2 regions of the Ensifer sp. EB106-05-01-XG146 genome follow, and region 1 is predicted to be linked to the other one. Evidence: predicted binding sites of a transcription regulator. Region 1 holds the regulator's gene; the other holds the start of a gene.

Region 1 (14,590 bases):
GCGCTTCTCGGCCGGCATCGAGGACAGCGACGATGTGGTGGAAGATTTCGCCCGCGCGCTGAAGGCCGTGAAGTCCTGATTTTACGAAGACACGGCCGCCGTGATCAACGGCGGCCGACGCCGCTTGCCGGCCATCACGAGATGGTTTCCGGCGGCGCGGCGCCAAGGTGCCAGGCACGTTTCACCCGCTCGATCGCGTCAGCACGGCCATCCGTCCCATCATGGGATCGCACAATCTTGCCGTTATTCTTGACGAAACCATCTTGCTGTAGAATACCCTGAAAGACCTGAAGCAAGGTGATGCCCATGTATCGCGCTTTGACCCGCGACATAGAAGTTACGGTGGAGCCGTACTATCTCGAAGAGCAGTCGGATCCCGATGACGGCCGCTATGTCTGGGGCTATCGCATCGTCATCTCAAACCACTCGGACGCGTCCGTGCGGTTGATGACGCGCTACTGGCACATTACCGATGAGAACGGGCAAGTCGACGAGGTCAGCGGTCCGGGCGTCATCGGCGAGCAGCCGCTGCTCAATCCCGGCGATACCTATGAGTATTCGTCCGGATGCCCTCTGGATACGCCCTCAGGCGTCATGTTCGGCCACTACAGCATGGAATCGGAAGGCGGAGAGACCTTCAACGTTGCCATCCCCGCCTTCTCGCTCGATTCACCCGGGCTCGTGCGCACCCTGAACTGAAGCGCGTCCTTCGGACTAGCGTCGCTCTAAATCGCGGCCAGTCGGCCGGAAGCGCCCGCTACTGCGGGCGCACCTCGCTTGCTTCGAAGCGATAGGTCGTCGAGCAGAACTCGCAGGTCACCTTGACTTCGCCATCGTCGATGGTGCTTTCGAGGTCGTCCGTGCTCAGGTTGGACAACACCGACTGAAGCTTCTCGCGCGAGCAGCTGCAGCGGTCGTAGACCGCCTGCGGTTCGTAGACGCGGACGCCGCGCTCGTGGAACAGGCGATAGAGCAGCCGCTCGGTTCCGACCATCGGATCGGTCAACTCGTCCATGTCGATCGTTTCGACCATCACCTTGGCTTCGGCCCAGAGATCGTCGTCACCGAACGCGCTTTCACCATCATCACCATCACCGCCGGAAAGGTCGGGCTGGCGCATGCGTTCCGGCGCTTCCGGCAGGAACTGGGCGACCATGCCGCCGGCGCGCCAGCGATGGCGCGGCTTGCCGTTTTCGTCGCGATCGAGAAGCTCGGCCACGCCAAGGCGCACCTTGGTCGGGATCTGCTCCGACTGTCGGAAATAGACGCCGGCGATTTCTTCCAGCGTCGCTCCGTCGAGCGCAACGATCCCCTGGTAACGCTGGGTATGGGCGCCCTGGTCGATGGTGAAGGCGAGCACGCCCTTTCCGAGCAGCTCGTGCGAAAGGGTCCGGCCGTCCTTTTCGGCAGCGGCAAGCGCTTCCTGATCGTAGCGGGCATAGGCGCGCACGCGATCCGGCGTCGAGAAATCAGCGACCACCAGATCGACAGGGCCATCGCCCTGAGTCTGGACGATCAGCTTGCCTTCAAACTTCAGCGAGGTCCCGAGCAACACGGTGAGTACAACGGTTTCAGCAACCAGACGCGCGACCGGAAGCGGATAGTTGTGGCGCTCGAGGATTGCGTCCAGCATGGGGCCGAGCTGCACGGCGCGGCCGCGCACGTCGAGGCCTTCCACCTGGAAAGGCACGACGTGATCGTCACCGGCAAAGTCGAACTCACCAAGCCCTGGCGTCATGTCAGTCATGTCTTGCTCCTTGCCTTCAGCCACCAAGCTGCACCAGAGATATTGCTATCCCCGCGCAACGTGCTCGCTGTCTCAGTTGATCCCGCGATAAACGGATTGTCCACCAGGTATGTGCCGCCGCCATAGCAACGCACCACCTCGACGGTTGCGCGCTCACTACTTTCAGGAGCGCCCGTATGCCGCCTAAATCGTGTCGCACGTGGACAATGTCAAGTGCGGTGAACACGCCCCTATATGGCGCACGCTCGGCGGAGCGCACTGAAGCCTCTTCGCCGTCGCGCGCGACCGGGCAGCCGGCTCAGACGAGCCCCATGCACCAGGCAATGACCGACTTCTGTGCGTGCAGCCGGTTTTCCGCCTCGTCGAAGACCACCGACTGCGGGCCGTCGATGACCTCGTCGGTGACCTCTTCGCCGCGGTGCGCCGGCAGGCAGTGCATGAACAGCGCATCGGAGGCCGCACGCTTCATCAGCGCTTCATTGACCTGGTAGGGCTGGAAGACGTTGTGCCCGCGGGCGCGATGTTCCTGGTTCATCGAGATCCAGGTGTCGGTCACGACGCAATTGGCGTCGGCGACGGCCTGTTCGGCGTCATGACACAAAAGGACCTCGCCGCCATTGTTGCGCGCCCAGTTCAGGAACTTGTCCTGCGGCTCGGAACCGAGCGGCACGGCCATGTTCATGCGGTATCCGAAGCGGGCAGAACCTTCGATCAGCGAATGCAGCACGTTATTGCCGTCGCCGGTCCAGGCAATCGTCTTGCCCTTTACCGGACCGCGATGCTCCTCGAAGGTCAGGATATCGGCCATGATCTGGCAGGGGTGCGTATCGTCGGTCAGGCCGTTGATGACCGGGACCGTCGCATGCTCGGCCAGTTCCAGAAGGCGGCGATGGTCGGTGGTGCGGATCATGATGGCGTCGACGTAACGCGAGAGCACCTTGGCCGTGTCGCCGATCGTCTCGGCGCGGCCGAGCTGCATTTCGGTGCCCGACAGAAACAGGGTTTCGCCGCCGAGCTGGCGCATGCCGACATCGAAGGAAACGCGGGTGCGGGTGGAGGGCTTTTCGAAGATCATCGCCAGCATCTTGCCGGCGAGCGGCTTCTCGGCAGTTCCGGCCTTGGTCGCCGCCTTTCGGACGCGCGCATCGTCGATGATCGTCCGGAGGTCGGCGGCCGTCATGGCCGAAAGATCGAGAAAATGTCTGGTGCCTGCCATCGTACTCGGTTCCTGTCTGAAAAATCGGTCCCTGGTGCGGCACGCTATCCACGTGCCCGCACGAAGGTCATTCTAACGCCTTAGTCGTCCCTGGGTCGCTACCTTCAGGCCGCGGCGTTGCCGCTTGCCTTGCGAACCGCCTCGGCGGCGCGTTCGATACGTGCGAGCCCCTCGCGCGCCTCTTCCGCCGTCACGGTCAGCGGCGGCAGCAGACGCAGCACATTTTCGCCCGCCGGCACGGCCAGGAGCTTTTCGGCGCGGATTTCCTTCAGCAGATCGGCCGAAGGGCCCTTCACCTTGATGCCCAGCATCAAACCGTCGCCGCGGATGTCCTCGATGACATCAGGGAAACGGTCCTTGAGCGACGCAAGGCCCTGGCGGAAGACCAGCGCGACATCGCGCACATGCGTCAGGAATCCGTCGGCCAGAACGACGTCGAGCACGGCGTTGCCGACGGCCATGGCCAGCGGGTTGCCGCCATATGTGGAGCCATGCGTGCCCGCCACCATACCAGATGCGGCTTCCTCAGTCGCGAGGCAGGCGCCGAACGGGAAGCCACCGCCGATACCCTTGGCGACCGCCATGATATCCGGACGGATATCCGCCCATTCATGGGCAAACAGCTTGCCGGTACGGCCGACGCCGGTCTGGACCTCGTCGAGGATCAAGAGCAGGCCGAACTCGTCGCAAAGCGCGCGCAGTTCCTGCATGAATTCCTTGGTCGCCGGACGGATGCCGCCCTCGCCCTGGATCGGCTCGATCAGGATCGCTGCGGTTTCCTCGGTGATCGCATTCTTGACCGCGGCGATGTCGCCGAACGGAACCTGGTAGAAGCCCGGCGCCTTCGGCCCGAAACCTTCGATGTATTTCTGCTGACCACCGGCGGCGATCGTCGCGATCGTGCGGCCGTGGAAGGCGCCTTCGAAGGTGATGACGTGGAACTTCTCCGGGTGGCCCTTGGAGAAGTGGTAACGCCGTGCCGTCTTGATGGCGCATTCCAGCGCTTCCGCGCCCGAATTGGTGAAGAAGACCTTGTCGGCAAAGGTCACTGCCGTCAGCCGGCGGCCGAGGCTTTCCTGGCCCGCAATTTCATAAAGGTTGGACAGGTGCCAGACCTTGTCGGCCTGCGCCTTCAGCGCCTCGACCAGGTGCGGGTGCGCGTGGCCGAGCGAGTTCACGGCAACGCCGGCACCGAAATCGAGATAACGCGTGCCGTCTTCAGCGATCAGCCAGGCGCCCTCTCCTCGCTCGAAACGCAACGGCGCGCGCATGTAGGTATCGTAAAGCGGCGTGGTTGCAGTCATGCGAGGCTCTCCTTCACTCCAGATCGACATCGATCCCGCGCCTCACGCGGGCCGATAAAAATCAAAAATGCCGCCTTTCGGCGGCGCAGGCACTATTCCCATTTCGCGCTGCAATGTCAACAAAACCAAGCCTTGCAGCGCAACATGAAGGGTCGATTCCTGGCAGCAGAAAAATCGTCCGGGAGGGCTTGCAAAAATGCAACGCTGGCCGAGCAAGTTGGGGAAAACTACGAAATCGATTCGGCCTGATTCCCGGGACTCTTGCCACAGAGTCCAGCGGTCAGTACGTTAACATTCAATTACTAGACGCATGCGGCGGACCTAGTCACCAAAAGAGTTATCGCGTTTGCAACCCCGGGGTTTAGCCGGGGTGCGGTGAGGGATTCTGCCATCCCCAACGCTGAGAACGGAGAGTGCAGAAATGAACTGGACTGACGAGCGGGTGGAGAAACTGAAGAAGCTTTGGTCCGAGGGCCTGAGCGCAAGCCAGATCGCGGCGCAGCTCGGCGGCGTCAGCCGTAACGCTGTCATCGGCAAGGTTCACCGCCTGAGCCTGCCAGGTCGCGCCAAGGCCGGCGGCAGCACCACGACAGCAGCCCGTCCGAAGCGCCCGACTTCGGCACCGCGCGCACCGAACTACGCTTCGCGCGTTTCGACCCGCCCGGTTGCACGCGCGGCCGGCGCTGTCGTTCTCAAGGAAGAAATCGAAGTCGATCTCGTTGCCGAGCAGGATTTCAGCACCCGCACCGACGTTGTCGTGCCGATGTCGCGCCGCCTCGAGCTGACCCAGCTCACCGAGCGCACCTGCAAGTGGCCGATCGGCGACCCGCTGAAGGAAGAGTTTCACTTCTGCGGCAACGATTCCCCGGAAGCCTCGCCTTACTGCACCTTCCATGCGCGGCTGGCCTACCAGCCGTCGGGGGAGCGCCGCAGGGCCCGCTGAGAAGCTGGACGGCATCAATAAAAAAGGGGCCGATCGGCCCCTTTTTTTCTTGGCGACTTTCAGACCGCTCAGCTTTCGAGCGAATAGCCGGCGCCGCGAACGGTGCGGATGACGTCGGGCATGTTCGAGAAGTTCAGAGCCTTGCGCAGACGACCGACATGCACGTCGACGGTGCGCTCGTCGACATAGATGTCATGCCCCCAGACGCCATCCAGAAGCTGCGAGCGAGAGAAGACGCGGCCCGGCGAGGACATGAGGAACTCCAGAAGACGGAACTCGGTGGGGCCGAGGCGCACTTCGCGGCTGCGGCGATGAACGCGGTGGGTCTCGCGGTCGAGTTCGATGTCGCCGCAGCGAAGCAGCGTCGACAGCACCTCGGGCTTTGCCCGGCGCAGCATCGCCTTGACGCGCGCCATCAGCTCCGGCGTCGAGAAGGGCTTGACCACGTAGTCGTCGGCACCCGTCGCCAGACCCCGGACGCGCTCGCTTTCCTCGCCGCGCGCCGTCAGCATGATGATCGGCAGACGTTCGGTCTCCGGACGCTGGCGCAGCCGACGGCAAAGTTCAATGCCGGAAACACCGGGCAGCATCCAGTCGAGGATAAGCAGGTCGGGCAGCCGCTCCTGAAGCCGGATCTCCGCCTCGTCGCCCCGCAGGATCGTATCGACGTCGAAGCCCTCGGCTTCCAGATTGTAACGCAGCAGAACGCTCAGCGCCTCTTCGTCTTCGACTACGGCGATTTTTGGCAACATCAGGTAACGTCTCCTTACCGCGGGCGGCCTTTGGGCTCATCGGCCCGGCCGGCGCTCAGACACTCTAAATCTGGAGCACATCCGCCGTTTTCAAAGGCGGGGCGAAAACCGCATGCTTCAGATACAGGAATTCGGGGCCGCGACCGAAGCCGCGACCGGATCAGATTTCAAAGGGCATGCATGCTTACGGCGCGCTTGGCGCTCAGTCGTTGACCGAGCCCAGCGTCGACGTAGTGTCATCCTTCGGACGCTCGCCTTCCGGCTGAGCACCCGTCGCCATGTAATAGATCGTCTCAGCGATATTGGTCGCGTGGTCGCCGATGCGCTCGATGTTCTTGGCGCAGAACAGAAGATGCGTGCAGGGCGTGATGTTGCGCGGATCTTCCATCATGTAGGTCAAGAGCTCGCGGAACAGCGAGGTGTAGATCGCGTCGATCTCCTCGTCACGCTCGCGGATGCTGTTGGCCTTTTCCGGCGAGCGCGAGGCGTAGACGTCGAGCACTTCCTTGAGCTGGACGAGAGCGAGCTCTGCCAGATGCTCGAGGCCACGGGCGAGCTTGCGCGGAATGCCGGAGCCGGCGACCGCGATCACGCGCTTGGCGGTGTTCTTGCCAAGGTCGCCGACGCGTTCCAGATCGGAGGCGATGCGGATCGACCCCATGATCTCACGCAGGTCGGCGGCGACCGGCTGACGCTTGGCGATCGTGACGATCGCCTTCTCACCGATCTGGCGCTCGGCGTCGTCGAGGACGGTGTCGTCCGAGATCACCTTCTGTGCGAGAGCCAGGTCGGAGTTGACCAGCGCGCGAACGGACTCGGCGACCATCTGTTCGGCGAGGCCGCCCATCTCCGAGATGCGGCGCGTCAGGTACTTCAGTTCTTCGTCATAGGCGGACATGATATGCATGGACATGATCGTCGATCCTTACGGGCGCTTTGCAGTTACTGTTGCAGCCTTATGCGGCCTCAGCCGAAGCGGCCCATGATGTAATCCTGGGTGCGCTGGTCATCCGGATTGGTGAACATCTTGTCGGTGTCGTTCTCCTCGACGAGATTGCCGAGGTGGAACATGGCGGTGCGCTGCGAAACGCGGGCGGCCTGCTGCATCGAGTGGGTCACGATGACGATCGTGAAGTTCGTGCGCAGCTCGTGGATGAGCTCTTCGACCTTGGCGGTCGCGATCGGATCGAGAGCCGAGCACGGCTCGTCCATGAGGATGACTTCCGGGCTGACGGCGACGGCACGCGCGATGCAGAGACGCTGCTGCTGACCACCGGAAAGGCCGGTGCCGGGCTCCTGCAGACGATCCTTTACCTCGTTCCACAGACCGGCCTTCTGCAGGCTGGTCTCGACCACCTCGTCAAAGTCGGCCTTGGTGCGGGCAAGTCCGTGAATCCGCGGGCCGTAGGCGACGTTGTCGTAGATCGACTTCGGGAACGGGTTCGGCTTCTGGAAGACCATGCCGACGCGGGCGCGCAGTTCGACGACGTCGATCGTCGGGTCGTAGATGTCGTCCTCGTCGAGCGTGATCTTGCCGGTGACGCGGCAGTTCTCGATCGTGTCGTTCATGCGGTTCAGCGTGCGCAGGAAGGTCGACTTGCCGCAACCCGAAGGACCGATCAGCGCCGTGACCGTGTTCTCGCGGATGTTGAGGTTGACGTCGAAAAGCGCACGCTTCTCGCCGTAATAGACCGACACATCCTTGCCGATCATCTTGTAGGGCACGGTGTTCATTTTCTGATCCAGAGCCTTCTCGACTGCTGCTTCTGACATGATGTTCATAGTAATTACCTCACTACCAGCGGCGCTCAAAGCGACGTCGCAACAGAATGGCTCCAAGGTTCATGACGACCAGGAAGATGAGAAGAATGATGATTGCGCCGGAGGTGCGCTCGACGAAGGCGCGCTCCGCCTCATTGGCCCACATGTAGATCTGCACCGGCAGTGCCGTCGACGGTTCCATCGGCGAACCGGGAAAATCGACGACGAAGGCGACCATGCCGATCAGGAGCAGCGGCGCGGTTTCACCAAGCGCGTGGGCAAGACCGATGATGGTGCCGGTCAGGATGCCCGGCATCGCCAGCGGCAGCACGTGGTGGAAGATGGTCTGCATCTTCGACGCACCGAGACCGAGGGCCGCCGAGCGGATCGACGGCGGGACCGCCTTCAACGCCGCACGGGTGGCGATGATGATCGTCGGCAGGGTCATCAACGTCAGCACGAAGCCGCCGACGACGGCTGCCGAGCGCGGCATGCCGGCGAAGTTGATGAAGACGGCGAGACCCAGGAGGCCGTAGACGATCGACGGAACGGCCGCGAGGTTGTTGATGTTGACCTCGATCAGGTCGGTCAGCCGGTTCTTCGGCGCAAACTCCTCGAGGTAGATCGAGGCGGCGACGCCGATCGGAAGCGACAGCACCAGCACGATCAGCATCATGTAGAGCGAGCCGAGGGCAGCGACGCCGACGCCTGCCGCTTCGGGACGACTGGAGGCGCCGAAGGTGAAGATGCCGGTGTTGAAGCTCTTCTTCAGGATGCCGGCGCTCGCCAGCTCGTTCATCCAGGTCACCTGCTGGTCCTTGACCTTGCGCTTGCCCTCATCGACCGAGAGATCGATCTGGCCCTTGAAGGCGGAGTCGATGTTGGCCTCGGCCAGCAGCGTGACAGGAACCGTCTTGCCGATGATCGACGGGTCGGCGGCGACCATGTCGCGCAATAGCGTGCGGGAGCTCGCGGAAACCATGTCGGTCGCCTGCTTGACCTGCGGCCGCTTGGTGGCGTCGATGCCGAGCTGCTTGACGAGCGCGTCGCGCACCAACAGCGGATAGTTGGCGGTCATCAGCACCTTGCCGTCGGTCGCGCGTTCGCCTTTGGGGTCGATGACCTTTTCGGTGAATTCGATCGGCAGCGTAATCGTCGTCTGCTGGAATGCGGTGTAGCCGTTGGAAAAGACGGTCCACAGCAGCAATGCCAGGAAGAAGAGACCGGTGCTGATCGCGGCCATGCCGTAGAAGCGGAACCGGCGTTCGGCAGCATAGCGACGCTTGATGCCGATATCGCGCTTGGCGGATGCGGGACGGGCGGAGATCCGGACGGTCGGGGAAGCGATGTCGGTCATTCGTACTGTTCCCGGTATTTGCGCACGATGTAGAGCGCGTAAATGTTGAGGCCGAGCGTGATGACGAAGAGCGTGATGCCCAGTGCAAAGGCCACCAGCGTCTGCGGCGAGGTGAACTCGAGGTCACCTGTCAGCTGGTTGACGATCTTAACGGTCACCGTCGTCATCGGCTCGAAGGGATTGATCTGCATGCGGGCCGCCACACCGGCTGCCAGCACCACGATCATGGTCTCGCCGACGGCGCGCGAGGCGGTGAGCAGCAGCGCGCCGACGATGCCCGGGAGGGCTGCCGGAAGGATGACCTTCTTGACCGTCTCCGAGCGGGTGGCGCCAAGGCCGAGCGAGCCGTCACGAAGTGCCCGCGGCACCTGGGTGATGATGTCGTCCGACAGCGACGACACGAATGGGATCAGCATGATGCCCATGACGATGCCCGCCGTCAGAACGCTCTGTGCCTGGATGAAGTTCTGGTAGTTGCCGGTCATGAGACCGTTCATCTGGGCGGAGATGTCACGCAGGAACGGGCCAACGGTCACCAGCGCAAAGAAACCGTAGACGATGGTCGGGATGCCGGCGAGCACTTCGAGCAGCGGCTTTGCGGTCGAACGCAAGCGCGGGCTTGCATATTCCGCCATGTAGATCGCCGCGAAGAGGCCGATCGGCACCGCAAACAGCATGGCGACGAAGGCGATGTAGAGCGTGCCGGCAAGAAGCGGGATGAGGCCGAACTGGCCCGAAGCGCCGCCGCTGCCGGCAGCGGCAAACCGCGGATCCCATACCGTGCCGAAGAAGAACTCGAACGGCGAGACCATGGTGAAGAAGCGTCCGGCTTCCGACAGCATCGAGGCGACGATGCCGACCGTCGTCAGGATGGCGATGGAGGACGCGACGATCAGCGAGCCGAGAATGACCCGCTCGACCTGGTTGCGGGCGCGGAAGCGGGTCGCGACGTTGCGGATGGCGTAGACGCCGCCGGCAATCGCGATCAGCAGAACGGCGACCGTCATCAGCCAGCGGTTGGTCGCGGTCATCGCGTTGAAGTGCTTGGCGACGGTGACCATGTAGGGATCGCCTTCGCCAGCAAGGGCAACGCCCTTGGACGCGAGCGTCGCGCGAAGATTGGCGGAGCCGCCCTCAAGGGCTGCGAGTTCCTCGCCGCTCAGGCGCAGAAGGCCACCGGCAACGGATTTGACCTGACCGAGCGCGAGCTGCACGGCGGCAGGGCCCTGGCTCTGGACGCTATCCGGCAAGGCCGCGCGCGTGCTTCCGTCGATATACACGGGAGCGGCGAACAGCCAGGTGCCGAGAACGAGTGCGGCCGGAAGCATCGCCCAGATGGCGACGTAGCTACCGTGATAGCCCGGCAGAGAATGAAGGTTGGAGAGCTTGCCGCCGGACTGCGCCAGCGAACGGGCGCGGCCTGCAAAATAAGCAATGAAACCAATAACAATAATGAGCAAAAGAAGGAGCGAAGTACTCATCCGCACGTCTCCCCGGCATCGCCCGTCATGGGTGCCGGCAAATCGAATGAAGGCATGCCCCGGCGCGAAGACATCGCGCCGGGGCTTGTCATTATCAGAGCATGTTGCCGGCAGAGAAAGCCTTGCGGATTTCTTCGCGCTCAGCGTCCGGAGCGGCAACGAGGCCGTATTCGGCGAGCGGGCTTTCCGGGCCGATCATCTGGTCGTCGAGGAAGAACTCAACATATTCCTTGAGGCCCGGGATAACGCCGAGATGTGCCTTCTTGACGTAGAAGTACAGCGGGCGGGAAACCGGGTACTCGCCGGAAGCGATCGTTTCGGTCGACGGTACGATGCCGTTGACGGTCGCGACCTTCAGCTTGTCGGCGTTGTTTTCGTAGAATGACAGGCCGAACACGCCGATGCCGTTCTTGTTGGCAGCGATACGGGCGAGCGTTTCGGTGTAGTCGCCGTCGATGTCGACAGCCAGGCCGTCCTTGCGGACTGCGACGCACTTGCTGTGCTGCTGCTTTTCATCGGCAACGGCAGCCTTGATCACGTCAACGGCGCCAGCGTTCTTGCAGCCTGCAGCGAGGATCTTCTCTTCGAAGACTTCGCGGGTGCCGTGCTTTTCACCCGGGATATAAGCGGCGATTTCGACGGCCGGCAGGGCGGCGTTGACTTCGGACCACTTCTTGTAGGGGTTGGCGACGATCTTGCCGTCGACGACGACTTCAGCAGCGAGCGCCTTGTAGAGGTCTTCCGGCTTCAGGGCGAGGTCGGCATTGCCGGCGTCGGTCGCAAAGACGATGCCGTCATAACCGATCTTCACTTCCTGGATTTCGGTGACGCCAGCGGCCTTGCAGGCCTCGACTTCGCTGTCCTTGATCTTGCGCGAGGAGTTGGCGATGTCGATGGTATCAGGGCCAACGCCCTTGCAGAATTCCTTCAGGCCAGCGGAGGAGCCGCCGGATTCGACCACCGGGGTCTTGAAGTCGGGGAAGGTCTCGCCGAACGTCTCGGCGACGATTTTGGCGTAGGGAAGAACGGTCGAGGAGCCAGCGACCTGAACCTGATCGCGAGCGGCGGCTGCGCCGGCAAATGCGGCCGAAGCGACCAGCGCCGCGACAGTGAGTTTAAGAGCTTTCATAAAAGTTCTCCCGGAATGGGCTTGTGTTGGTGTGCGCCAAGCGTTGCAGCGCTCTTCGCCGTCTTATCGGCTGCCCCTAACTAGCTGCCGATGGCCACACCTTTTATGTCAGTTCGACGAAACATTTATGACAGCTCATGTTATTGAAAATGCTAATGAAAAATGGACACCCCCGGGTTTTCCCGCGCCAATATGTCAGAAGCGGACCGTAAAGGTCGTGCCTTTGCCGACCTCTGAATGGATGAGGAGCCGGGCACGATGCCGCGTGAGAATGTGCTTGGCGATGGCAAGGCCCAGGCCGGTACCCTTCTTCGAGCGGCTGGCCTCGACATTGACCCGGTAAAACCGCTCGGTGATGCGCGGCACATGCTCGGCCGGAATGCCCGGGCCATAGTCCTTCACGACGACTTCGGCCTCGCCTCCCTCGCCGCCATGCAGGATTACGTCCACCTTCTTGCCTTCCTGGCCGTACTTGCACGCATTCTCGATCAGGTTCTCGAAGACCTCGATGAGTTCGTCGCGTTCGCCGCGGACGACCACGGGCTTGTCCGGCACCACGAGCGAGACGGTGACATCCAGATCCTTCGCCAGCGGCAGCAGGCTGTCGCGGACATGCCCGAGCAGCGGCGCCAGATCGACGGGGTCATCGGGCGCGATATGCGAGCGCAACTCCAGCCGCGACAGCGACAGCAGATCGTCGACAAGCCGGCTCATGCGCGTCGCCTGCTCGTGCATGATGCCGAAGAACTTTTCCTGCGCCTTCAGATCGTTGCGCGCCGGACCCTGGAGCGTCTCGATGAAGCCGCGCAAGGATGCCAGCGGCGTGCGCAGCTCGTGGCTGGCATTGGCGACGAAGTCCGAGCGCATGCGGTCGATACGGCGCGCCTGAGAGATGTCGCGATAGGTCAGCAGGAAGATCCGCTTGACCGGCCCGTCGCCCGGAATTTCAGCCGGAGCGACCCGCACCACATAGACGGCGTCGGACGGCAACTGCTCGTTATGCTCGATCTGGTTCGCCTTGCCGGTCGCCATCGTCTCGCGGACCATGTCGAGGATGCCGGGCGAACGCACCCGAGCGGCAAGATAGGTGTTTGGCGGAATGGTCCCGAAGGCCTTCTCGGCTGCGATGTTCTGGAACACCACCGTCTCGTCGGCAGCAATCACCAGAACCGGCATGTCGAGCGCGTTCAGCGCGGGCACCAGCGGGTCGCTCGCCGGGCCGGCAGCGACCACCGCCTTGGCCGGGCTCAGAATAACCGAGGTTGGCGCGCTACGGTTGAGCAACGCGGCGACGAGAACGATCCAGAAGGGCAGGACAATCAGGAAATGAATACCCGCGACGGTCGCAAGGATCGCCAGGAGCACGGTGAGCCCCAGCAGCCAGCGCTCTGCTTTCAGCCGCGGAACCAGGTTCCGCCAGAACGCCTTCGAACCGTCCACCTCGACATCCTCATGAATCACTTTCTTTTCCTCCCGGACCAAAATGGTCGAGGAATAGCGATCCTTCATGACATGATTTTCACGACCGGCTTGAATCCGCAACGCAATTATGGCCTCCTCCAACGAAATCGGGTCGCGAGCGCCTTGTTTATCCGATGACAGGCGCAGGCCCGAAAGTTTGAAAACGCGCATGATCCTTCCGATGATCGAAGCCGGTTTTCGGGCCCGTGCGCCAAGCCGAAAGGGCGAACCGATGGCAGCGACGGATACGGCGGACAAGGCGGAGAACCGCGCGGTGGAACTCGAAATCGGCGGCAAGAGTCGCGTTTTCGACATCGACAATCCCGAGTTGCCGAAGTGGATCGACGACGCGGCATTTTCCTCCGACGACTACCCCTACAAGAAGAAGCTCGACGACGACGAATATCTGGAAACGCTGGAAAAGCTGCAGGTCGAACTGGTCAAGGTTCAGCTCTGGCAGCAGAAGACCGGCAAGCGCATGATGGCGTTGTTCGAGGGCCGGGACGCCGCCGGCAAGGGCGGTGCGATCCATGCGACTATGGACAACCTCAACCCTCGCTGGGCGCGTGTCGTCGCTCTGACCAAACCGACCGAAACCGAACGCGGGCAATGGTATTTCCAACGTTATGTCGCGACCATGCCGACGGCCGGCGAATTCGTGCTGTTCGACCGCTCCTGGTACAACCGCGCCGGCGTCGAACCGGTCATGGGCTTCTGCACACCCGAAGAGCACAAGCAGTTCCTGAAGCAGGCTCCCCGCTTCGAGAAGATGATCGTGCATGAGGGCATCCAGTTCTTCAAATTCTGGATCAACATCGGCCGCGAGATGCAGCTGAAACGCTTCCACGATCGCCGCCACGACCCACTGAAGATCTGGAAGCTGTCGCCGATGGACATCGCGGCGCTCAACAAATGGGACGATTATACCGCCAAGCGCGACGAGATGCTGAAGGAGACCCACACGGATCATGCAGCCTGGACGGTGGTACGCGGCAACGACAAGCGGCGAGCCCGGCTCAACCTGATCCGCCACATCCTTTCCTCGCTCGATTACGAGGGCAAGGACAAGGGCGCGATCGGCGAGGTCGATGACAAGATCATCGGATCCGGCCCCGGTTTCCTGAAATAGACGCCGGCCCTGTCAAAACCGATGACGCCGATGGGGCCGGCAGGTTTTCCCGCCGCCCCACCCCGGAAAGCCTTGGCGACCGGTCTTATTGCCCCGGCAGGACGCGGATGGCGTAGAGGCTGAGGCTCTTGCCCTCACCGCTGATATCGCTGTTGATCACGATCTGGCCTGGCGAGCTCGGCGCCAGGCTACGGTCGAAGGTGATCTTGAACAGCATGTCGAGCCGCTCGTCATGCACGGTGAAGCGATGGCGCCCGCATTCGCCGAGCGAGGAGAAATTGCACTCGACCGCGAACTCCGTGGTCTTGCC
Region 2 (14,590 bases), 670 kb from region 1:
CACCATGCGCTCGACCGCAAGGCGGGCGCGATCGGCGATATCAGGATCGACGAGAACCTCCTCCGTCATGGTCAGCAGGCTGTCGAGGATCTTCGGCAGCGTGATGCGCTTCATGTGCGGACAGAGGTTGCACGGCTTGACGAACTCGACGCCTTCGATCTCGGCCTGGATGTTCGACGCCATCGAGCACTCGGTAACGAGCAGCACCTTCGACGGGCGATTGTCCTTGACGTAGTTGATCATGCCGGAGGTCGAGCCGGCGAAGTCGCAGACGGCGATTACGTCCGGGTGGCATTCCGGATGACCGATGATCTCGATACCCGGATTGGCTTCCTTGTAGGCGAGCAACTCGGCGGCGGTGAAGCGCTCGTGCACCTCGCAGTGGCCCTTCCAGGTCAGGATCTTCTTGTTGGTCTGGCGCGCGACGTTCATCGCCAGGTATTCGTCGGGAATGCAGAGAACCGTGTCGGATTCCAGGCTCTCGACGACATCGAGCACGTTCGACGAGGTGCAGCAGATGTCGGTCTCGGCTTTCACGTCGGCAGACGTGTTGACGTAGGTGACGACGGGAACGCCGGGGTAGCGCTGCTTCAGCAGGCGGACATCGGCGCCGGTGATCGATTCCGACAGCGAGCAGCCTGCCTTGGCGTCGGGGATCAGCACGGTCTTTTCCGGACTCAGCAACTTCGACGTTTCGGCCATGAAGTGCACGCCGCACTGGATGATGATTTCCGCATCGACTTTGGCAGCATCGCGCGCGAGCTGCAGCGAGTCGCCGACGATGTCGGCGACACAGTGGAAGATGTCCGGCGTCTGATAGTTATGCGCGAGGATGACCGCGTTACGCTCCTTCTTCAGCCGGTTGATGGCGTGCACATAGGGCGCGTAGACCGGCCACTCGATCGCCGGGATGAAATCCTTGACCTTCTCGTAGAGATGCTCGGTTTCGCGCGCGATCGCCGGCGTAAAGGCGAGCTCGGGCCTTTCGATGATGCCGAAGCGCTCAGCGGCGCTGACAAAAACCGGTTTCGCCACGGCCGCGGTGCGGGGTGCAAGGCGCGTCATCGACATCTCCTCTCCGCCCCTCTTCCTGGGCGGGTTTTCAATTATGCTCACTCTGAGCATAATTGAACCAAAACAAAAGCGGCAAAGCCGCATGGGTTGATTTAGAAAGTTTTGTGACAGAATTCAAGAATAGAAGCGCCGCTTTTCGCGGCGCTTCTGATTTTGGTTCGCGATCAGGCCATCGCCGGCCGTGCCACGCCCTTCTCCTCGATCGGCCAGTGGACGATTGCAGCGAAGACGCCGAGGGCTACACCGAGCCACCACACCGGATCGTAGGAACCGAAGTGGTCGTAGAGGTAGCCGCCCATCCACACACCCAGGAATGAGCCGACCTGGTGCGACAGGAAGACGATGCCGCCGAGCAGGCCGAGGTGGCGCGTACCGAACATGATCGCGACCAGCGCATTGGTCGGCGGCACGGTCGAAAGCCAGAGCAGGCCCATAACGATGGCAAAGACGATGACCGAGGTCGGCGTCTGCGGCAGCAGCAGGAAGGCCGTCACCGCCACCGACCGCGCGATATAGATCAGCGCCAGGAAATAGGGTTTCGAGTAGCGCTGGGCGATGAAGCCCGCCGACAGAGAACCGATGATGTTGAAGAAGCCGATGAGTGCCAGCGCGATCACCGCATAGCGCGCGTCGATGCCGATATCGCCTATGTAAGCCGGGAAGTGCGCGGTGATGAAGGCAACCTGGTAGCCGCAAACGAAGAAGCCGGAAACCAGCAGCAGGTAGCTCTTGTGGCCAAGTGCCTCCTTCAGCGCCTCGCCGATCGACTGCTTGAATTGCGCCTCGCTCTGGCGGCCGGAGGACGCGTTGCCGCGCAGCGGGATCGCGAAGAACGGCACCACCAGCATGAGGACACCGAGATAGACCAGGCTGTCCGACCAGCCATAGGCCGAGATCAGCCCCTGGCTCAGGGGCGCGAACAGGAACATGCCGGCCGAGCCCGCCGCCGTGCAGATGCCGAAGGCGAGCGACCGTTGATGCGGCGTGACGTTGCGGGCAAAGGCGGAGAGCAGGATGCCGAAGGAGCCGGAGCCCACCGCCATGCCGACGAGCACGCCGCCGCCGATGTGCAGCCAGATCGGCGCGTTGGCGAAGGCCATGATGAAGAGCCCTGCAGCGTAGAGAAGGCCCGACATGGCGAGCACGCGCCACGTTCCGAACTTGTCCGCGATCGCGCCGAAGAAGGGCTGGCTCAGGCCCCAGCAGAGGTTCTGCAATGCCATGGCAAGGCCGAAGGTCGTCCTGTCCCAGCCCGTATCGGCGAGCATCGGCAGCTGGAAGAAGCCCATCGCCGAGCGCGGGCCGAAGGTGAGCATCGCAACGACCGAGCCGGCCGCAATGATCAGCCAGGGCATCTCCTGACGGGCACTGGACGGCGCGGATGCTCCGGAAACAGCGGACATGGAATCTCTCCGATTGATGGAGCGCGATCCTAGGCGGCTGCTAAAACAGATAAAAGCCAATTAAATTGACGCCGCAATCACCGGAATTGATGCCTTGATCAAGCGGCGCTGCGGAACCGGTCGCGAAACGCTCTCGGCGTCATGCCCTTGGCCGCCTTGAACTGGCGATTGAAGTTGGCAAGCGAACGATAGCCGACGGCATCGGCGACATGAGCGATCGAACGCGCCGAACCACTGAGCAGCGCGCAGGCCTCGCCGATCCGCAGGCGCATCAGATATTCCGAGACCGGCATGTTGAGGTGGCGCAGGAACAGGCGGTGCAGGCCGGAAAGGCTGAGCGCGGCCAGATCCGCGAGTTCGTCCATCGACGGGTTTTCGGCGTAATGCAGGTGGATATGGTCGAGCACCCGGTCGAGGCGGCCGCGGTCGACCGATCGGCCTGATGGCGTGACGACCCGGCTCGACAGTGGTGTTACCGCCTGCTCGCGCGCCAGGATCGTCAGCATCGACAGGACGTCCGGCAGGCGCTCCTCCGGCGCCAACCGGCGCAACCCTTCGAACAGCGGCCGCACGCGGGTGGCCACTTCCGGCGTGAACTGCAACCCTGGAGCCGAACGCTCGAACATCGCCTTGACGCCGGCGAGTTCGACGAAGCCTTCCTCCACGCGCTCCACCCATTCCGGATGGAACCAGAGCACCAGCGCCACGTGCGGTTCGGCCTCGTCGACCTTGCCGGCGGAGTGCCAGGTGTGCGGCAAGTTGGAGCCGACCAGCACGAGATCGCCGTCCTCATAGGCACCGATATGGTCTCCGATGAAGCGCTGGCCGCGCGAGTTGAGCGTCAGCGTCAGTTCGAACTCGGGATGATGGTGCCATTGGAACGGGATGGCATCGTCGAGCCGGCGGTCTAGCAAGATTGATGAGGCATTGGTCGGCCTCGAGATCTTCTGCAAAACAGCCTTCATGTTGCACCATTCTATCCTCAGAAGCCAGAATAGTATCAATGTAGGCAGGCTGCGTGCAACAGCGGCACCGTTGAAAGGGCTAGGTTTTCTCCATCACCAATCAAACCTGCCAGGCGAGGAGATCCACATGCAGCCACTCAGAGACAGTCACCCGACGGCGGCCCATCTCGATATTCAACTGAAGGACATCCGGAAGCGGCTGCCTCTGCGCGTGCTTTCGGAAGCGGACTGGCAGCACTGGATCACCAAGGGCTACGTCATCGTCCGTCAGGCGGTACCGGCGACCAATGTCGAGCGGCTCGTCGAGTTGCTCTGGCGCTTCGACGAAAAGGATCCGGTCGACCCTTCGACCTGGTATGCGCCGCAGCGACGCGAGCACAAGATGAAGGAACTCAACAACACCGGCATGCTGGAGATCTACAATCACCAGTATCTCTGGGACAACCGCCAGGAGCCGCGCATCTACGGCGCCTTCGTCGACATCTGGGACCGCGAAGACCTGTGGGTGACGATCGACCGCGCCAACCTCAACCCACCGAAGAAGGTCAAGGGCAATCCCAACGGCTTCATACATTGGGACGTCGACACCTCAATCCGGCCGCTGCCGATCGGCGTTCAGGGCGTGCTCAGCCTCAAGAAGCAGGACGGCGACGTCGGCGGCTTCCAATGCGTGCCGGAACTGTTCGAAAACTTCGAAAGCTGGGAGAAGACTCAAAGCGCCGACCGCGACCCGATGCACCCCGACATGACCGGTCTTTCGACCGTCAACATCGAGATGGAGGCCGGCGACCTGATGATCTTCAACAGCCTGCTGGCCCACGGCGTGCGGCCCAATCATTCCGATGGCCGCGTGCGCATGGCGCAGTACATTTCGATGCATCCGGCAGAATGGGGCAATGTCGCCGAGCGCGAGGAACGGGTGCGCCTGTGGCGCGAGCTCGACCATCCGAAGCGCGACGCCTTTCCCGGCGACCCGCGCGAATGGGAAAAGCACAACGCCTCCCCCGCCAGCCTTTCGGATCTGGGCGCCAAGCTTCTCGGTATCACGCCCTGGGCTTGATACCGAGAAACGCGTGAGATCGTTTCCGTCCGGAATTGCTTCTGAACTAAGCCGAAGCACGCACCTTCATCGGCCAGCGCTCGCCGCGTCGGCCGATGATCTTGACCTCATCGCCGAGCTTCACGGTGCCTTCGCTGCGCGGCACCGCATTCCAGCCGAAGAGCACGCCGGTCACGCGGCGGTCGGCCGACATGCGCTTCTCCGCCAACCCCTGGATCGGATTGCCGCCGATGCGCTCGCCGGTGATCTGGTCCTGGGTCGTCATGATGCAGCGCGAGCAGGGTTTGACGAGATCGAAGCGGATGCCGCCGATCTCGACGCTCTCCCAGAAATCCTCCTCCCAGGCTTCATCGCAGTCGACGAGGATGTTGGTGCGGAACCGTTCCATGCCGACCGGTTCCTGGCCCTTTTCGGCGAGCGTCCGGTTGAGATCGGCAAGCGAACCCGTGGTCGTGATCAGGATCGGAAAGCCATCGGCAAAGCCGACGGGTGCGGCCGCTCCTGCCCATTCGGCGCCGACGAGCCGTTCGGCCGAGGCGTCCATATGGGCGAGCCTGACCGGGCGGCCGAACCATGAAGAGAGAACCTCGTCCGTCGTTTCATCCGACACGGCGGCATCGACCTCGCTGCCCCAAACGACGACGTTCAGACGACGGTCCGGATCGAAGCGGACGGAGATCTCCCGCTCACCCATCCTCAGGTGCACGCCGCCATCGATGTGGCTCGCCTCAACCTGCGCCAATGTCTGCAGTTCGCGCTGGGTGATAAAGCGCCCATCCGGCTGGATCAGCATGAAACGCCGGTCACCCTCGACGCCGTCGAGATTGACCGAGACCGTCTCGCGGGCAATCGCGCGACCGCTCTTCAGCGGATGAATATTGAGGCCGGTCACCTTCATGGACAGTTCCTTCCATCTTCAAAAACTGATTCAAGCGCCTGACGATCCGATTCACCGGGCGGCTGCAATCCGTTGAAAGGCCTAGATCATTTCTCGGTTTGATGGAAACGGAGAAATGTTCCGGTGCAATCGGCGCGGCACAATCGCTCGCAGAAAAGCGCCCCACGCCCTTCCCGGCAACTAGATTTCATCCAGCATCATGGCGAGCACGTCGCGTAGCCGCTGCTCACGCTCGTGAGCCAGACGGCGGCCGGCCTCGGTCTTGAACCCGTCAGCGAGCCGGAAGAGCTTGGTCTCGAAATGATCGATGGCGAAGGCCTTGTCATCGAGCGCCCGCGCCTCAGCCAACGGATCGAGCGGGTCGTAAAGGCCGCTGCCCATGCGCCCGGCGATGTAGAAGCAGCGGGCAGCGCCGACCATGCCGATCGCATCCAGCCGATCGGCATCCTGAAGGATCTTCGCCTCCAGGGTTTCCGGCGGGATGTTCGCCGAGAAGCTGTGCGTCAGGATGGCGTGCGCCACCGCGGCAATCTCATCCGTGCCCCAACCGAGATCTTTCAGAATGCCCGTCGCCTTTTCGGCCGCCAGTCGTGATGCCTGCGTGCGCAGGGGCGAGTTCTTCTCGACCGAGACGCAGTCATGCAGCAGCACCGCGGCGGCGAGCAAACGCGCCTCACTGCCCTCCTCCGCCTGGATGCGGGCGGCATTCTTCCAGACACGGATCAGATGTGCGGCATCGTGCGAGCCGTCATCGGCGGCGAAGGCATGCGGCAGCAACGCCGCCGCAAGTTCCTCATGCGGCGCGAAGGCGGCCGCGAGTTTCGAAATCTCTGTCATGATGTCCTATTGCTGTTCGGCAGGCTTTGCCGGCGCCGTCGGTGCAGCGCCGACGCCGGACAAGATCTTCTGGTAGAAGAGCCCTATCCCGATCAATACCCCGCCAAGGCCGATGAAGGACAGAGCCCGCAGGAAACCTTCGAGGTTGGACATGTCGATCAGGAACACCTTCAGCACGGCAACGAAGACCAGAACGGCCGACGCGATGCGGATGCTCTTGGCATGGAAGCGCGAGCCGAGCACCAGCAGCAGCACGCCGAGCAGCAGCCAGACGACCGAATAGGTGTAGGTCTCGCCCTGCAGAAAACCCTTCCAGTCCGCGATGTTTTCCCCCTGCCAGACACGGCGGACCGTGAGGCTCGCCCAGGCGAAAGCAAGCACCGCGCCGCTGACCGCAAGTGCCATGACATAGGGCAAGGGCCGCTTGTCGCGTGCATACCAGGCGAGCCCCGCATAGCCGAGCCCCGGTAACAGATAACCGATCAACAGCAGGTCGAAGAACGGGATACGCCCCAGCAGTTCGCCGCTGAAATAGGGGTTGAGGCCGAGGAGATGCGCCGAAAGCACCGACAGCATCGAGAGCACGCCGAGGCCCATGCCGCCGTAGCGGAAGACCGGGCTCGGTGATTTCATGTCGAGGCTCATGAAGATCGCCGAGGCGCCGATTGCCAGCAGCGTGTAGATCGACTGCTCGCCGAGGGTTGGCACCGCGCTGTCGAGCACGCCGCCGTTCATCGCATGGCGCACCAGGATCGCGAGCGTCAACAGCACGAAAAGGCTGGCAAGCGCCTGCAGCAGGTTGCGCACGCGCGTGCCTGGCCAGGATCTCAGGAAATAGGCGGAGCCTGCAAGCAGCACGGCGGGAATGCCGTAGCCCGGCAGCAGCGCATTGAAGACGGGCGTAGTGCCGAGATTGCCGGCACCGACGATCGTCGGCTCCCAGGCGATGCGCCCGAGTACGACGACGGCCGCTGCACCAGTCATCCACGGAAGAATCGGCCAGGTGCGGATCCGCGTGGCGAGCGCATAGGCCGTTCCAAGCACGGCGATCGCAAGCGTCGTGACCAGCCCATCCGTCCAGGCGTGGAGGGCAAGCACGAGAAAGGTGAAGGAGCCGGCCACCAGCAAGCCGGCCGCCGTATCGCGCGCCATCGCCTCGCTTTCGCGGCGGTAGAGCCAGTCCGCAAGTGCCAGCAGCGCCGCCCCGGCGACGAGTGAGAACAGGCCGTGCGGCAGGTCGAAGGAATAGTTGCCGGTCATCAGGAACGACATCGCGACGAGCGCGACCGGAACGACCGCGGCGATGCCCGCCCAGAGTGTCGAATATTGCGGATGGGCGACGAGCCGGCGCGACAGCACGAAACCGCCGAGTGCGACGAACAGCGCCGCAAGCAGCATTGCGGTGATCATCGCGGTGCGCCCGGGCAGGACGACTGCCGGAAGAGCGTCGGCCAGCGAGGGATCGAGATAGGCGAGCACGCCGCTCAGCGCCGTCAGGCTCCAGACGCCAGCAACAGCGCCGACCGCTGAAAGCACGGCGGGATAGACTGCCGTTGTCCGCCAGGCGCCCAACGCCGCCAGCGCCGCAACGACAACCGCAAACTCCGCCACCGGAAAGCGGACCGCATAGACTGCTGGGCTGATGAGGAGGAGCGCAAGCATGGTGACGACGATCGCGGCCGAAATGGAGATTGCCGCGTGCGGTGGAACGAACAGGCGTTCCCATGGCCCGACGACGGCCCGGGGTCGGGTTGTCGCTTCGGTCGACTCCGGCATTTCGGACCCTTCAGTCGCATCACGCATTTCGCGCGCTTCTGCCACTGGCTCCCGTTCGATGGCGGCCGGCCAGATAAGCCCGATGCCGGCGATCATCACGAGTAGGATGAAAGCGACCGGCCGTGCTTCGAAGGGCGATGCCGCAGCGACATAGGCAAGGCCCCAGAGCCCTATGCCAACATTGGCAAGCGTCGGCACTACGGTCCATTGGCGCAGCCGCGATGCAAGCAGGGTCGCGAGCCAAACGATCGTGAGGAAGCCGAAAAGAACCCAGGGGCGCGGTTCGTTGCTCGAAACCAGCGCCGGCGTGATCAGCGAGGCAAGCAGGCCGAGGCCAGCGAGCGCCTGCCCATGCAGCAGCGACAGGCCGACGGTGGCGAGCGAAATCGCCGCCAGGAGAACGAAGGCCGTGCCCGTGCCGATATATTCGTAGATGCCATAGGCGGCATAGGCGACCCCGAAGAGGGTGACGGCACCGGCCGCCGTCAGGATGCCGGGGATCATGGCGTTCTGGAATTCGTTGGCGATCACGGGCACCGCGCGCCGACGGATGACCTCGCCCGCCGCCATCAGCAGGAGGCCGAACAAGGCAGCAAGCGTCAGGCGAACCGCCGGGCTCAACAGCCCCGCATCGATTGAATACTTGACCATGAAGACGCCGCCGAGCGCCAACGCGATGCCGCCAACCCAGACGGCCCAACGGGCGCCGAGGCGGCTTTCCAGGCTTTCGGTCTGACGGGGTACGGTTGCGACCGGCTGCGGTGCTTCCGTGCCGGCAGCGATCGTCTCCTCGCCCTCGATTTTGGCCGCGGCTCCTTCCGCATCGCCGAAAATCCGCGCGCCCTCGCGCGCACTGGCCGAGAAGGCGGCAGCGGCATCGTCCAGCGTCTCTGGCTCCGGCGTCTCCGACATGGCCGGCAACTCGTCCGCAGCCGCAATCGCCTCGGTCGCCGTTTCAGCCGGGGCGCCTCCCCCCGGAGCGGCCTTCAGCGCCACGACCTCCGCCTTGAGGGCGGCCAGTTCGGTACCAAGACGCTCGGTCGTCCTGCGGTTGCCGAGATAGGCGGACAGGGCCAGAATAAAGGCAGCTAAAGCAATAAGTTCGAACATACTTTCCCCTGGCAGTCGCAATCGCCGGCGCGCGCAACCATACAGACTTTTATGCAAGCGCCAAATCTATAGACGGCCGAGCGCTGTAATCTCTTCACGGAAATGTCGCAGAACTGTCATGGGGCAGCTGGTACAGGCGGATGAACACCGCTGCCTCGCGCGGTGGTTTCCATCGTTCAACCAGGAGACCCGATCATGGACAAGCATCTCGCCCAGACGGAAGAGACCGAATTCAAGACGCTGACGGAACGCAGGGAAGAGCTGGAAGATGTCGGCCACAACTGTTCCGCCAATCCGACGATGGGCGACATCATCCACCGCCGCTTCTCGCGCCGGTCGTTCATCGGCGGCTCGCTGGCAGTTGCCGCGATCTCGACCACCGTCAGCCCGCTCGCTCTCCTGACCGCCGAAGAGGCACGCGCCGAGGACGGTTCGCGCTTCGACTTTACCGAGATCGAAGCCGGCGTCGACGAAAAGCACCATGTGGCCGAAGGTTACGATGCCGACGTCCTGCTTCGCTGGGGCGACAAGATCTTCGCCGACAGCCCGGAGTTCGACCCGAAGAACCAGACGGCCGCTGCCCAGGAAAAGCTGTTCGGCTACAACAACGACTATGTTGGCTTCATCCCGCTCGACGGCAGCGCCGACCACGGCCTGCTCGTCATCAACCACGAATACACCAATGCCGAACTGATGTTCCCCGCCTTCGCCAGCGTCGTGAAGGAAAAGGTGACGAAGGACGGCAAGGAAGTCGAGGAAGAGAAGGTCGTTCTCGGCGAATACAGCAAGGAGCTGGTCGACATCGAGATGGCCGCACATGGCGGCACGATCATCGAGATCCGCAAGGTCGACGGCAAGTGGCAGCCGATTCTCGACGGCAAGAACAACCGTCGCATCACCGTCAACACCGAGATGCAGATCACCGGCCCGGCCGCCGGTCACGACCGCCTGAAGACGCCGTCCGACCCGACCGGCAAAAAGGTGTTCGGCACGCTCAACAACTGCGCCGGCGGCGTCACCGCGTGGGGCACCTACATGATGGCCGAAGAAAACTTCAACGGCTATTTCGGCGGCGAGATTGCCGAGGACCATCCGGAATACAAGCAGCTGAAGCGGCTGGGCGCACCGGGCGGCCAGTATGAATGGGCGTCCTTCTACGACCGTTTCGACGTCTCCAAGGAGCCGAACGAAGCCAATCGCTTCGGCTGGATCGTCGAGGTCGACGCGCTTGATCCGACGTCGGTGCCGAAGAAGCGCACAGCCCTCGGCCGTTTCAAGCACGAAGGCTGCGAATCGATCGTCAACAAGGACGGCCGCGTCGTGCTCTATTCCGGCGACGACGAGCGCTACGACTATGTCTACAAGTTCGTGACCAAGGGCACCTTCAAACCTGACGATCGCGCCGCCAACATGGACCTCTTCGACGAGGGCACACTCTATGTCGCCAAGTTCGACGAAGACGGCACCGTCACCTGGATGCCGCTGACGCATGGCGAAGGCCCGCTGACCGAAGCCAACGGCTTTGCCTCGCAGGCGGACGTGCTGATCAACACCCGTCTTGCCTCCGACGCGCTCGGTGCCACCAAGATGGACCGTCCGGAAGACGTTCAGCCGAACCCGAAGACGGGCAAGGTCTACGTGATGCTGACCAACAACACCAAGCGCAAGGCCGAAGAAGTCGACGCGGCCAACCCGCGCGCCAAGAACGCCTTCGGCCACATCGTCGAGATCACCGAGACCGACGGCGACTTCGCGTCGCTGAAGAGCCGCTGGGACGTTCTTTTGAAGTGCGGCGATCCGAGCGTTGCCGAGGTCGGCGCTTCGTTCTCGACCGCCACCACCAAGAACGGCTGGTTCGGCATGCCCGACAATTGCGCCATCGACACCGATGGCCGCCTCTGGGTATCGACCGACGGCAACAACGAGAAGGACACCGGCCGCACCGACGGTATCTGGGCGATCGACACGGACGGCGCCGCCCGCGGCACGTCGAAGCTCTTCTTCCGCGTGCCGGTCGGCGCCGAAATGTGCGGCCCCTGCTTCAACCCGACCTCGGACACATTCTTCCTCGCCGTCCAGCACCCGGGCGACGCCGGCCTTGCAACTTACGAGACGCCGGCCACCCGCTGGCCGGACTTCCAGGACGACATGCCGGTACGCCCGGCTGTCGTCGCCGTAACGAAGCAGGGCGGCGGCCGCATCGGCTGATCAGGACTGCGATTACAAAGAGGAACGCCGCGCCATTCTGCGCGGCGTTTCTTGCTTCCGACATTGCTTGAGCGACGCAATTCCGAGCAGAAAACCGCTTCGCACTTTTCCTGGAATTGCTCAGCTTGAAGTGACGCAATTCCGAGCGGAAGACCGCTTCGCACTTTTCCTGGAATTGCTTTAACGCCTGAGATTGTCGATCGGGAAGATGGCGCAGGTTTCGGTGCCGTGGGCGAGCAACTTGCCGTTACGGTCGCGCAGCCAGGCTTCGGAGGTCGCGATGGTGCGGCCACGATGCACGATGCGCCCCTCGCAGAAGACCTCGCCCATATCGGGCAGTAGCGGCCGCACGAGGTTCACCTTGAACTCGACCGTCGTATAGGCCTCCCCAGGTTTGACGGTGGTGAAGACAGCGCAGCCGAGGGCCGAATCCATGATCGTTGCCGTCCATCCGCCATGCACTGTGCCAAGCGGATTGAGGTGTTCCTCGGTCGGCAGCCCCTTGAAGACCACCCGACCCTCCTCGACTTCGCTCAACCCGAACTTCAGCGTCTTCGACATCGGCGGCGCCGGCAGCTCGCCGCTCAAAAGATCCTGCATTGCCTTGAGACCGCCATCGCGGGCGACGCGGTCGAGCGACAGCACGCCGACGCCGGATACGGACATGCCGGGATAAAGCTCTTGGTACATCGATAACTCCTGGGAATCAGGCGGCTGAGGATTGCGCTTTCAGCGCCTTCAGCGCCGCATGGACGAAACCGTCGCGGGCGGAAGAAACGTCGAGACCGCGCGGCTCATAGACATGGCGGTGGAGGAAGAAGGCGGTCAGGCGGAAGGCGGCGGCGAGGCTGTCGTGATCCGCAGCCCTTCGCGCTTCGGCCGAAAGGAAGTCCGGCAACGCCAACATGCGGTCGGCATAACGCTCTCCGGCCTCCCGGCAGACCGCCCTGCCCGATTTCGGCGAGACATAGACGAGTTCGGTACGAGCGCCGGTTGCAACGCATTCGGTGAGATCGAGCCCGAAGCCGAGGTCGTTGAGGACTGCGAGTTCGAAGCGCACGAACAATTCTCCGGCGTCGGCGGGATCGGCGAGATGGTCGACGATGACGGTCAGCGCCTCGTAGAGATGCGGATGCGGGTCGCGCTCGGGAAGCAGCCTAAGAAGAGCGCCGAGCGCCTGGATACCATAGACCGAGGTTGCCGTTTCCATCAGCCGGGCGGCCCGCAGCTCCACCGGTTCGATCCGGAATTCGCCCATGTGCTCGTCGAGCCGGGCGCGCCAGGTGACCTCCACCGAGTTGCCCGGCTGCAGCACCGGCTGCATCGTGCGCGAACGCCCCGAGCGCACCATGCCGAGATGCCGGCCGTGGGTAGCGCTCATGACCTCGACGATGGCCGAGCTTTCGCCGTGCCGCCGGATCCCGAGAATGATGGCCTGATCGCTCCATTGCATGGCTATGGCATACACCCGCGGTCGAAAGCGGATCAAGCTGTCTTGCGGAAGCAAAATGCCATTGCCGACTGTAGCCTTTCGGCCACACCTAATGGTTGCCTCATTTGCGACATGCTGTCGCCGCCCCGACGCCGTCTTTGACATTAGAACGGAAGGGCGGCAAAAGCCGTGTCTCCCGCCCGAAAATGACAATCAGCAGGATCAGAACTTTATTATGTGTGTGTCCCGGAACAGCGCCGGCCGCCTGGCGCAGCTCTTCGCCCTTCTTCTCGCCACCTCGACGCTCGCAAGCTGCGTCACCACGTCGGGGCCAGCCAAGCCGAAGGGACCGGATCCATACTATGTGGCAATGTACGGCCCGCTGCCGAACGAAAAATTCCCGCTGGATGCCATCGACATCAGCAAGGTCGACAAGCGCTATCTGCGCCAGCAGGTCGCCTATCAGACGCATGAGCCGCCGGGCACGATCGTGATCGATACCCAGAACCGCTTCCTCTACCTCGTGCAGGATGGCGGCATGGCGATGCGCTACGGCATCGGCGTCGGCAAGGCCGGCCTTGAGTTCGAAGGTGAAGCGCGGATCGCGCGCAAGGCCGAATGGCCGCGCTGGACGCCTACGCAAGAGATGGTGGCGCGCGAGCCGGAACGTTACGGCCCGCTTGCCGGCGGCATGGAGCCGGGCGTGCGCAACCCGCTTGGCCCCCGCGCGCTCTATCTATTCCAGGGCAACCGCGACACGCTGTTCCGCATCCACGGCACGACCGAGGCCTGGTCGATCGGCAAGGCCGTGTCCAGCGGCTGCATCCGTCTCTTCAATCCCGATATCATCGACCTCTACAGCCGCGTACCGGTCGATTCGCGCGTCGTCGTGCTGCAGGCCGAACCGCCGATGACGGAGCCGGCCGGCGGCATTCCCATGGCGAGCGCCGCCAATGGCGGCCTTCCTCCGATGTATTGAGACGCCGAATGCTCAGCCGGGCGCGCCTCAGTGACGCCCGGCGCATTCAGGTACATTAACGCCCGTCGCTCAAGTCGGCGCCGCACTGCAGACGACCGGCCGGCTAGGCCTGCGGCTCGAGCGCCGGCTTGCCTGAGAGTTCGCTGAGGTAATAGCCGTCGCGCAGGTTGATGCCGTATTCGAGCCAGGCCTTCATACAGGCGAGCATCTGCGACCAGCCCTCGCAGTTGACGTAGGAGCTCTTCTGCCCCTGCGCGTTCTCGCGCCAGCCGGTTTCGGCGATCGTCACCATCGTGGCGCCATCCTCCAGCGGCTGGAAGCGCATCTCCACACGGGTCTGGTAGGCATCCTCGCCCTCGGCGACCATGGCGCCCCAGCAAAAGACGATACGCTCGTTGGGCTCGACCACCTCCACCTGAATCGGCACCTCGCCCCACCAGGTCACGGTTGCGCCGGCCACCAGCGGCCCGCTGATGCCGCCGAGCGTCACGAAGTAGCGGCTGAGCTGGTCCGGATTGACGACCGCATCAAAAACCTGGGCGACAGGGCGGCCGATCCGTCCGTTCACACGAAATTCAAAGGGCATGGCGTATTCCTCCTGTCGGGGCCAACAAGAGTATGTTATAGAAACATAACATGTCAACCGATTCGAAAGATGACCTGGTATTCAAGGCGCTCGCCAACGGGCTGCGCCGGCAGATGCTCGACGCCATGCGCCAGGAGCCGCAGACCACCGGCATGCTCTGCGAGCGCTTCAGCAATCTCGACCGCTGTACGGTCATGCAGCACCTGAAAGTCCTTGAGCAGGCCGAGCTCGTACTCGTCCGCCGCGAGGGGCGTGAACGCTG

The links. Region 1 encodes PhoB, which activates phosphate uptake and scavenging genes when phosphate is short. Its sites were predicted from a motif close to TGTCATNNANCTGTCAT; they were not measured.
Region 2: AC3WVQ_RS04050 (PhoX family protein) is a predicted target of PhoB. The motif match lies at 9,227-9,243, and genes of this name have one in related genera.

What each region holds. Positions count from the first base shown of each region.
Region 1 covers NZ_JBYTDX010000001.1:168,004-182,593, reverse strand. Annotated here, with positions in the region: gene AC3WVQ_RS00850 (O-succinylhomoserine sulfhydrylase) at 1-79, shown strand, start outside; gene AC3WVQ_RS00845 (hypothetical protein) at 135-308, opposite strand; gene apaG (Co2+/Mg2+ efflux protein ApaG) at 307-699, shown strand; gene AC3WVQ_RS00835 (Hsp33 family molecular chaperone) at 758-1,747, opposite strand; gene argF (ornithine carbamoyltransferase) at 2,046-2,963, opposite strand; gene AC3WVQ_RS00825 (aspartate aminotransferase family protein) at 3,068-4,267, opposite strand; gene AC3WVQ_RS00820 (GcrA family cell cycle regulator) at 4,689-5,210, shown strand; gene phoB (phosphate regulon transcriptional regulator PhoB) at 5,279-5,962, opposite strand; gene phoU (phosphate signaling complex protein PhoU) at 6,165-6,878, opposite strand; gene pstB (phosphate ABC transporter ATP-binding protein PstB) at 6,929-7,744, opposite strand; gene pstA (phosphate ABC transporter permease PstA) at 7,758-9,080, opposite strand; gene pstC (phosphate ABC transporter permease subunit PstC) at 9,077-10,561, opposite strand; gene AC3WVQ_RS00790 (substrate-binding domain-containing protein) at 10,656-11,690, opposite strand; gene phoR (phosphate regulon sensor histidine kinase PhoR) at 11,886-13,151, opposite strand; gene ppk2 (polyphosphate kinase 2) at 13,384-14,280, shown strand; gene AC3WVQ_RS00775 (biotin transporter BioY) at 14,366-14,590, opposite strand, start outside.
Region 2 covers NZ_JBYTDX010000001.1:840,955-855,544, reverse strand. Annotated here, with positions in the region: gene nadA (quinolinate synthase NadA) at 1-1,065, opposite strand, end outside; gene AC3WVQ_RS04080 (MFS transporter) at 1,239-2,477, opposite strand; gene AC3WVQ_RS04075 (helix-turn-helix domain-containing protein) at 2,576-3,442, opposite strand; gene AC3WVQ_RS04070 (phytanoyl-CoA dioxygenase family protein) at 3,570-4,502, shown strand; gene AC3WVQ_RS04065 (MOSC domain-containing protein) at 4,549-5,400, opposite strand; gene AC3WVQ_RS04060 (HD domain-containing protein) at 5,581-6,237, opposite strand; gene AC3WVQ_RS04055 (DUF2339 domain-containing protein) at 6,244-9,123, opposite strand; gene AC3WVQ_RS04050 (PhoX family protein) at 9,319-11,331, shown strand; gene AC3WVQ_RS04045 (PaaI family thioesterase) at 11,512-12,021, opposite strand; gene recO (DNA repair protein RecO) at 12,038-12,784, opposite strand; gene AC3WVQ_RS04035 (L,D-transpeptidase) at 12,999-13,742, shown strand; gene AC3WVQ_RS04030 (SRPBCC domain-containing protein) at 13,846-14,328, opposite strand; gene AC3WVQ_RS04025 (ArsR/SmtB family transcription factor) at 14,379-14,590, shown strand, end outside.